Regions from separate parts of the Pseudorhodoferax sp. LjRoot39 genome, predicted to be linked through region 1. Evidence: riboswitches for the same ligand, from Rfam matches in the RefSeq annotation. Region 1 holds a riboswitch; the other holds the start of a gene.
What was found. Region 1 has a riboswitch for glycine ahead of ACSQ4M_RS26570 (D-amino acid dehydrogenase). Riboswitches for the same ligand answer to the same signal wherever they lie in the genome.
Positions count from the first base shown of each region.

Region 2: another riboswitch for glycine. It lies ahead of gcvT (glycine cleavage system aminomethyltransferase GcvT); the one in region 1 lies ahead of ACSQ4M_RS26570 (D-amino acid dehydrogenase).

Region 1 covers NZ_CAXUQL020000001.1:5,712,460-5,717,408, reverse strand. Annotated here, with positions in the region: gene ACSQ4M_RS26575 (YncE family protein) at 183-1,367, shown strand; gene ACSQ4M_RS26570 (D-amino acid dehydrogenase) at 1,378-2,652, opposite strand; glycine riboswitch at 2,815-2,916, opposite strand; gene ACSQ4M_RS26565 (nitroreductase family protein) at 3,109-3,708, shown strand; gene ACSQ4M_RS26560 (2-hydroxyacid dehydrogenase) at 3,832-4,827, opposite strand; gene ACSQ4M_RS26555 (hypothetical protein) at 4,824-4,949, opposite strand, start outside.
Region 2 covers NZ_CAXUQL020000001.1:4,148,283-4,153,231, reverse strand. Annotated here, with positions in the region: gene ACSQ4M_RS19310 (TRAP transporter substrate-binding protein) at 1-178, shown strand, start outside; gene ACSQ4M_RS19305 (TRAP transporter small permease) at 238-732, shown strand; gene ACSQ4M_RS19300 (TRAP transporter large permease) at 757-2,034, shown strand; glycine riboswitch at 2,062-2,139, shown strand; glycine riboswitch at 2,155-2,254, shown strand; gene gcvT (glycine cleavage system aminomethyltransferase GcvT) at 2,313-3,437, shown strand; gene gcvH (glycine cleavage system protein GcvH) at 3,466-3,834, shown strand; gene gcvP (aminomethyl-transferring glycine dehydrogenase) at 3,860-4,949, shown strand, end outside.

The DNA of each region.
Region 1 (4,949 bases):
CCTACGCCTTATTCATGCTGGTGCAGCACGCACTGGCGCGCACCGGCATGGCGCGCGCCATGCATGCGCGGAATGGTTGTTGGCAAATGCGAATAGATTGCATTTGAGGGTATGCTCTCGCCTGTCAGTGCGGCCGCCGTGGCGCACCTGGTGATGACCCCTCTTCCCAAGGAAATGTCTTGATGTCTCGCATGCGAATCCGTCCCGCCACTGGTCCCGTCCGCCAACGCGCCTGGCGCCTGTGCGCCACCCTGGCCGCCGCACTGGCGCTGGTGGCCTGCCAGAGCGGCCCGTCCCTGCACGCCGCCAGCTCCGGCGCGGCGGCCATCGGCGCGGCACCCGTGCTGCGCCAGGACGCCTTCCAGGGCATCTACGAAGTCGCCGTGGCGCCCGCCACCGGCACCGTGTTCGTGGCCACCGCGCCCTCGTTCGACGCCGCTTCGCCTGGCTACGTGCACCGCCTGGACGCGCGCACGCTGCAGTTGCTGCAGACCGTGCAACTGCCTCGCCGCGCCTTCGCGCTGGGCCTGAACAGCGTGACCAACACCTTGTACGTGGGCAACACGCTGGACGGCTCGCTGACCGTGGTGGATGCCGCGAGCGGCGCCGTCCGAGGCCAGATCCAGCTCGGCGTGGCCGAGAAGAAGGCCGACGGCAAGGAAAGCATGCCGCACACGCGCAAGGTGATCGTGGACGAGAAGCACAACCGCGTGTTCGTCACCAGCCCTGGCCAGCCCGGCGTCGTCTGGATCGTCGACGGCGCCAAGGGCAGCTTGACGCACACCATCCGCAGCGAAGGCATCTGGACCGCCGGTGCCGTCTACGACGCGGCTGCGAACCGCCTGTACGTGAGCCAGGGCGGCGTGCACGAGATCCTGGCCATCGACCCCGACGCGGGCCAGGTCGTCGGCCGCTTCTCCACGGGTGATTCCAAGGGCAACACGGCGCAGGACTCCAGGCACTTCTTCCTGAACCTGGCGCTGGATGCGCGGGGCCAGCGCCTGTTCAGCGTCGACTCCAACACCGGCCAGCTCTACGTGTTCGACATCGCCAGCGGCAGGCAGCTCGCGACCGTCCCGCTGGGCACGGGCGCGCTGGACGTGGCCTACAACCCGCAGCGCAACGAGATCTATGCCACCAACCGCGGTGTCTCGCGCGAGAAGCCGGACGGCACGGGGGCGCTGACGGTGATCGATGGCGCGAGCTACGCCGTCAAGCGCAGCATCGACCTGCCGGTGCACCCGAACAGCCTGGCCGTCACGCCGGACGGCGACACGCTGTACGTCTCGGTCAAGGCCCCGCGCGAGAAGCACCAGGCCTTCCGCAAGGACGGCCGCGAGAGCCTGGTGCGGATCGATCTGCGCTGAGGCCCGCGCTTCAGGCCGCCGCGGCGGCCAGCGGCGCACCTGCGACGCTTGCCGTGTTGCCATAGGCCGTGGCCACCGTCCCGGCCACCATGTCCGCCGTCACGGCCGACAGCGTCCAGCCCAGGTGCCCGTGGCCGGTGTTGTAGAACACGTTGGCCGAGCGGCCACGCCCCACGCACGGCAGCATGTTGGGCAGCATCGGCCGCAGCCCGGCCCAGGGCGTCACGCGGCGCGTGTCCACGCCCGGGAAGCAGTCGCGCACCCAGTCCACCAGGGGGCGGATGCGGTCGGCGCGGATGTCGCGGTTCTCGCCGTTGAACTCGGCCGTGCCGGCCACGCGGAAGCGGTCCGGGCCCAGCCGACTGGTGACCAGCTTGGTCGCGTCGTCCAGCAGGCTCACGGTGGGCGCGGCAGCGCGGCTGGCTTCGTCGTCCAGGTGCACGGTGATGGAGTAGCCCTTGACCGGGTAGATGTTCACGCGGTCCCCCAGCATGGCGGCGAACTGGCGGCTGGCCACGCCCGCGCAGACCACCACGCCGTCGTGCTGGCGCCGGTGGCGCTGGCCGTCGGGGCCGGTGGCGGTGATGGTCACGCCGCCGGCATCGCTCTGCACCGACTCGACCTGCTGCTCGTACAGGCACTGCACGCCGCGCCGCGCGGCGGCCTGCGCCAGGCCGACGGTGAAGCGGTGGATGTCGCCCGTGCTGTCGCTCTCGGTGTACCAGCCGCCGTAGTAGCTGCCGGCCAGCGTGGGCTCGATGGCGCGCATCTCGCCCGGCGTCACGGCGCGGCGCTGCAGCCCGCCCTGGGCCAGCAGCGTGGACACGCGCCCTGCATGATCGAAGCCGGCCTGGTCGCGGTAGATGTGCAGGATGCCCTCGCGCTTGTGGTCGAAATCGATGCCCTCGTCCGCGGCCCAGCCGAACAGGTGTTCACGCGCGGCGATGGCCAGCCGCGCGGTCTCGATGGTGTTGCGTTCGTAGTGCGGCATCGCGGCGATGAACTCGGCGAACCACGACAGCTTGTGCCAGCTCGGCTTGGGCGAGACCAGCAGCGGCGCGTCGGCGCGCAGCATCCACTTCAGGCCCTTGAGCATGGTGGCCGGCAGGTTCCAGACCTCGGCGTTCGAGGCCGACAGCTGGCCTCCGTTGGCGAACGAGGTTTCCATGGCGGCATAGCGGTGGCGCTCGTACAGCGTCACGGCAAGACCGCGGCGTGCCAGGGCATAGGCGGTGGTGACACCGGTGATGCCGCCGCCGACCACGGCGATATGGGATTGCTTCATGTCAGGTTCCAGAACACGCCAGGGGGTTGGGACCACCGCACGACCGTGCGGCGGACACCCCCTCTGTGCTGGACCTGAGAGATTCACGCAGACGCGACGGTCTGCGCTTGCTCCTTCGGTGCACCCGGTTGGCGTAGCCGCCGGGCGCTCTTCAGAGTTCGGTTCGTGGGGCCGGTCCTTTTGCCTGAGAGATTCCGGGGCGGTTGCTCCTTCGGCGCCGACCGCGGCATGTTGCTGCGGTGCGGACTCTCCCGATCCCACGCCGGTCGGCATCTGGGATGCCGGCCGGGTGTGGCGGACCTTGCGGTGCCGCCAAGGCCGCGATTGTGGCGGGGCGACCCCTGCCTGCCAAGCCCTGCGCCTGGACAGCGGCCGCACTGTGGTTTTTCAGCCGCCTGCAGCACGCCGCAAGGTCTTTGCCGCGGCTGGTCCATTTGCGATTGGCTCGCATCTATAGTGCCGGCGATGATGATTGACGCACCCCTGACCGAAGCCATTGCGCCGCAGGCTCTCGACCTGCTGCTCTCCCGCCGTTCCCCCTGGCCGCTGGTCGAACCCATCCCGAGCGAGGCCGAGCTGCAGCGCGCCTTCGCCGCCGCCATGTGCGCGCCCGACCACGGCGCGCTACGCCCCTGGCGCTTCGTGCTGGTTCGCGGTGCGGCGCGCGAACGCCTGGGCGAGCTGTTCGTGCAGGCCGCGCGCCTGCGCGATCCGGCGGGCGATGCCGAGCGCTTTCGCCGCAAGGCCCTGGTGGCGCCGTTGCTGGTGGCCGTGGTCGCCCATCTGCAGCCGCACCCCAAGGTGCCCGAGATCGAGCAGACCGTGGCCACGGGCGCGGCCACGATGAACCTGCTCAACGCGCTGCACCTGCAGGGCTACGGCTGCTTCTGGGTCTCCGGGCCCAATGCCTACGACCCTACCGTGCACGCCGGTTTGGGACTGGCCCCCAATGAGCGGCTGCTGGGCTTCGTCTACGTGGGCACGCCGCAGAACACTGGCCAGCGTCCCGCCGGGCGGGCGGACCCGGCGCCGCACGTGCGCGAGTGGCGCGGGTAGGCCTCGCGCCGTACCGGGCCGCCGCGGCAAGAGCGGTGTGAAAGGGCGCCGGCATGCTCGGCGCTTGCCTTCATCGACCTGGCCAACGCGCCCGTGATCGGCTGGCTGGCGCGCTGGCCTGGCTCAGCCGGGCTGCACGCGGTTCACCAGCGCACCGCCGCGCTCGAAGGCCGTGATGCTGTCGATGGTGGTCTGCATGATCTGCCCGATCGCCTCCTGCGTGAAGAAGGCCTGGTGCCCGGTCACGATCACGTTGGGGAAGGACACCAGGCGCTGGATCACGTCGTCGGTGATCACGGTGGACGAAAGGTCCTGGAAGAACAGGCTGGCCTCCTGCTCGTAGACGTCGATGGCCAGGCCGCCGAGCTGGCCGGTCTTGAGCGCCGCGATGGCGGCCTCGGTGTCCACGAGGCCGCCGCGGCTGGTGTTCACCAGCAGCGCGCCGCGCTTGGCGCCGGCCAGCGTCTGCGCGTTGACGAGGTGGCGCGTGGCCTCGGTCAGTGGGCAGTGCAGCGAGACCACGTCGGCGCTGACCAGCAGCTCCGGCAGGGCCACGTAGCGCCCGCCCGCCTGCGCGAAGTCCGGATTCGGGCAGGGGTCATGGCCCAGCACCGTGCAGCCGAAGCCGGCCATGATGCGGCCGAAGATCGCGCCGATCTTGCCCGTGCCGACCACGCCCACGGTCTTGCCGTGCAGGTCGAAGCCCATGAGCCCGTCGAGTTCGAAGTTGCCGTCGCGCGTGCGCATGCTGGCGCGCGCGATCTTGCGGTTCACGGCCAGCAGCAGGCCCACGGCGAACTCGGCCACCGAATGCGGCGAGTAGTCGGCCACGCGCACCACGGCGATGCCCAGTGCCTGGGCGGCGGCCAGGTCGATGTGGTTGAAGCCGGTCGAGCGCGTGGCCACCAGCCGCGTGCCCTGGGCCGCCAGGCCGCGCAGCACGGCGGCATCGACCTGGTCGTTGACGAACACGCTGACCGCCGGGCAGCCGGCCGCCAGCGGCACCGTGTCGGCGGTGAGCCGGTCGGCGATGAACACGAGTTCGTGGCCTGCACCCCGGTTGGCCTGTGCCAGCAGGGCTTGGTCGTAGCGGCGGGCGCTGAAGACGGCGGTTTTCATGGTGTCGGGCTCCCCGGGGGAATAGGCGTGGTGCCGGCGGCCTGGCCGACCGCCCGCGAAGGCCGTGATGGCATGGTGGGCGGGCTCAGGATCCAGGCGCGGACCTGCGCGGGCGTCCTGTT
Region 2 (4,949 bases), 1.6 Mb from region 1:
CCGCGCCCGCGTGGACGAGGACGACGCCAAGGGCGTGGCCGATCTGCGTGCCAAGGGCGTGACCGTGATCGACAACCTGGACAAGGCCAAGTTCGTCAATGCGCTGACCACGGTCAATGCGCAGTTCGAGAAGGACTTCGGCAAGGCCAACCTGGACAAGATCCGCGCCGTGCAATAAACGCGCGCGCCGCCTCGACGCCCGCGTTCCGCGGGCTTTTTGTTTTTCCGGGCCCTGCCATGCGACAACTGTTCCTGCGCGTCGAACGCGCCACCACCTTCATCGCCCTCGTGGGTGCCTGCGCCATGCTGGTCGTGGCCGCCGCGCTGGGCGTGTTCCAGATCCTCACCCGCTTCGTGCTGGAGCAACCGGCCGAGTGGACCGAGGTGCTGATCCGCTTCTCGCTGATCTGGATGGTGTTCCTGGGCATTCCGCTGGCCTTCCGCCAGGGCGCGATGGTCAGCGTGGACGTGCTGTACCGCTGGAGCCCACCCGGCGTGCGGCGCGTGCTCGATGCCGTGGTCGCCATCGCCGCGCTGTCGCTGATCGGCGTGATCGTCTGGTGGGGCTGGGACTACGCGCAGCGCGGCAGCGTGCAGACCATGGCCGGGCTGGAGAGCCTGTCCATGTTCTGGGCCTACCTGGCGATGCCGGTCGGCGGCCTGTTCTGCGTCTTCGGCATCGTCGGCAACTGGCTCGACCCGCAGCGCAACGAGCTCGACACCGCCCAATAACAAGAACAACAGGAAAGGACCGCCATGACCCCCGTCATGATCTCCACCATGGTGCTGTGCTTCGCGCTCACCATCTCGGTGGCCGTCTCCATCGGCCTGGCTTCGGTGCTGGGCATCCAGGTGGCCAACGTCAACATGCTGATCTCCGTGAAGGAGATGTTCGGCGCCATCAACAAGTTTCCGCTGGCCGCGATCCCGTTCTTCATCCTGGCCGGCAACCTCATGGAGACCGGCGGCATCTCGCGCCGGCTGGTCGAGTTCGCCAAGAGCCTGGTCGGCGGCGTGCAGGGCGGCCTGCCCATGACCTGCGTGCTGACCTGCATGATCTTCGCGGCCGTGTCGGGCTCGTCCGTGGCCACCACCTTCGCCATCGGCGCCATCCTGATTCCGGCGCTCATCAAGCACGGCTATCCCACGAGCTACGCGGCCGCGCTGCAGGCCACCAGCGCCGAGCTGGGCGTGATCATCCCGCCGTCCATCCCGCTGATCCTGTACGGCGTGAGCGCCGAGGTGTCCATCGGCGAGCTGTTCATCGCCGGTTTCGGCCCGGGCATCCTGATCAGCGGCGCGCTGATGCTGTTCGTGTACCTCTACTGCAAGTGGAAGGGCTGGGGCAAGAACGACGGCGACGGCCGCCTCGGCGTCTTGCCGGCGACCTGGCAGGCCGGCTGGGCGCTGCTGATGCCCGTCATCATCCTGGGCGGCATCTACGGCGGTGTGTTCACACCCACCGAGGCCTCGGCCGTCGCGGTGCTGTACGCGCTGGTCGTGGGCATGCTGATCTACCGCGAGATCGGCCTGCGCGACCTGTTCCCCATCCTGCGCAAGTCGGTACTCTCCTCGGCCGTGATCATGTTCATCATCGCCAACGCGGGGCTGTTCGCCTTCCTGATCACGCGCGCCGGCGTGCCCGACGCCATCGGCCGCTGGCTGGAGGCCGTGCTGCAGTCGCCCGCGCTGTTCCTGCTGGGTGTGAACGCGGCGCTGTTCGTGATCGGCATGTTCATCGAGACCAGCGCCGCCATCATCGTGCTGGCGCCCATCCTCGCGCCCGTGGCCATGCACTTCGGCATCGACCCGGTGCACTTCGGCCTGATCATGGTGGTCAACCTCGCGCTGGGCATGATCACGCCGCCCTTCGGCGTGAACCTGTTCGCGGCCTGCACGGTGGCGCGCATTCCGCTGGACCGCATCATCGGGCACCTGATCCCGTTCGTGCTCGTGATCCTGGCCTGCCTGCTTGTCATCACCTATGTGCCGGAGCTGTCGCTGGCGCTGCGCGACCTGGCGTTCGCGAAATAGGGCTGTCCGCTGGTTAGAATCCGCGCCGTCAGGAGAGAGCCCGCCTCACAACGGGCCGCCGACGGCGCAGGACACCCGTCCGAACGCTCAGGCAAAAGGACTGACCCAGGTCTTGTGAAGACCTTCCTCACTGGAGAGAGGCCCGCCCCGAGCGGGTCCACCGAAGGGGCAACCCGCGCAAGCGGCGAATCTCTCAGGTAAAGCGGACAGCGAGGCAGCCCATGGCGCATTTCCTTCGGGGAGCGCCATGTTGTGTTTCTGCCTCCAGGAAGCCCGCCATGTCCGCCGAATCTCTGCTGCACACCCCCCTGCACGCCCTGCACCTCGAACTGGGCGCGCGCATGGTCCCCTTCGCCGGCTACAGCATGCCGGTGCAGTACCCCAAGGGCCTGATGGCCGAGCACCTGCAGGTGCGCGCGGCGGCCGGCCTGTTCGACGTCTCGCACATGGGCCAGCTGCGCCTGGAAGGGCCCGATGCGGCCGCTGCATTCGAGACCCTGATCCCGGTCGACGTGCTGGGCCTCGCAATCGACAAGCAGCGCTACGGCCTGCTGCTGGCGGACGACGGCGGCATCCTCGACGACCTGATGTTCGTGAACCGCGGCGAGCATCTGTTCGTGATCGTCAACGGGGCCTGCAAGCTGGCCGACACCGCACACATCCAGGCCCGCATCGGCCAGCGCTGCGCCGTCGTGCCGATGCCGGAACACGGCCTGCTCGCGCTACAAGGCCCCAAGGCCGCCTCCGCGCTGGCCCGCGTGGTGCCCGGCGTCGACAAGCTCGTGTTCATGACCGGCGGCGCCTTCGACTGGAACGGCGCGGCGCTGTACATCACGCGCAGCGGCTACACGGGCGAGGACGGCTTCGAGATCTCCGTGCCCGGCCCCTGGGCCGAGTCGCTGGCCCGCGCGCTCCTGGCCCAGCCCGAGGTGCTGCCCATCGGCCTGGGCGCGCGCAACTCGCTGCGGCTGGAGGCCGGCCTGTGCCTGTACGGCAACGACATCGACACCACGACCACGCCGGTCGAGGCGGGCCTGAACTGGGCCATGCAGAAAGTGCGCCGCACGGGCGGCGCGCGCGCGGGCGGTTTTCCCGGTGCCGACAAGGTGCTGGCCCAGTTGGACAGCAGCAGCCCCATCGAACGCAAGCGCGTGGGCCTGGTCGCACTGGAACGCGTGCCCGTGCGCGAGCACACCGCGCTGCAGTCTCCCGACGGCCAGGCCATCGGCGAAGTCACGAGCGGCCTGCTCGCCCCCAGCGTGGACAAGCCCATTGCCATGGCCTACGTGCGCGCCGACTTTGCCGCCGCCGGCACCAAGGTCAACGCCATCGTGCGCGGCAAGCCCGTGCCCATGGAAGTCGTCACCATGCCCTTCACCCCACCGCGCTACCACCGCGGCTGAACCCATTTCCCCAACCCGAGGACACACCATGATCAAGTACACCGAAGACCACGAATGGCTCAAGGTCGAGGGCGACACCGCCACCGTCGGCATCACCGTGCATGCGCAGGACGCACTGGGCGACGTGGTGTTCGTCGACCTGCCCGAAGTCGGCAAGACCCTGGCGCACAAGGACGTGGCCGGCGTCGTCGAGTCCGTCAAGGCAGCGGCCGACGTCTACATGCCGGTCGACGGCGAGATCACCGAGGTCAACGAGGCGCTGCGCGCCGACCCGGCGCTGGCCAACAGCGATCCGCTGGGGGCCGGCTGGTTCTTCAAGGTGAAGCTGTCGGATGCCTCGCAGCTCGACGCGCTGCTCGACGAGACCGCCTACAACGCCTTCGCTGCCAATAGCTAACGACACCCAACGGATCCTGCGCGCCATGGCCGAGACCACGCCCTCCCTGTCCGAACTCGAGAACCCCTCGGAGTTCATCGCCCGCCACATCGGCATCACGCCCGCCGACGAGGCCCGCATGCTGGCCGTGGTCGAAGCCTCCTCACGCCAGGAACTCGTGGCCGGCATCGTGCCGGCCAGCATCGCGCGGGCCGCCCCCATGCAGTTGCCTCCGGTGGCGAGCGAAGCCGCCGCGCTGGCCGAGTTGCGCGCCATCGCCGCGCAGAACCGCGTGTTCAAGAGCTACATCGGCCAGGGCTACCACGGCACGCTGACGCCGGGCGTGATCCTGCGCAACATCCTGGAGAACCCCGCCTGGTACACGGCCTACACGCCCTACCAGGCCGAGATCAGCCAGGGCCGCATGGAGGCGCTGGTGAACTTCCAGACCATGGTCACGGACCTGACCGGCATGGACATCGCCAACGCCTCCATGCTGGACGAGGCCACGGCCGCAGCCGAAGCCATGACGCTGGCCAAACGCAGCGTCAAGAGCAAGAGCAATGTGTTCCTGGTGGCCAGCGACTGCCATCCACAGACCATCGAGGTGGTGCGCACGCGCGCCGAGCCGCTGGGCATCGAGGTCGTGGTCGCGCCGCTGGCCGAGCTGCGCACGCAGACCGGCTTCGGCCTGCTGCTGCAGTACCCCGGCACCGACGGTGCGCTGCCCGAGGTGCAAGGCCTGGCCGATGCGCTGCACGCGCAGGACGCCGCGCTGTGCGTGGCGGCCGACCTGCTGGCCCTGGTGTTGCTGGCGCCCCCCGGAAGCTGGGGCGCCGACATCGTGGTCGGCACCACGCAGCGCTTCGGCATGCCCATGGGCAACGGCGGCCCGCACGCGGCCTACATGGCCTGCCGCGACGCCTACAAGCGTTCGCTGCCGGGCCGCCTCGTGGGTGTCAGCGTGGACGTGGAAGGCCGCCCGGCCTACCGCCTCGCGCTGCAGACGCGCGAGCAGCACATCCGCCGCGAGAAGGCCACCTCCAACATCTGCACGGCCCAGGTGCTGCCGGCCGTGGTGGCCAGCATGTACGCGGTCTACCACGGCCCGCAGGGCCTGACCCGCATCGCCCAGC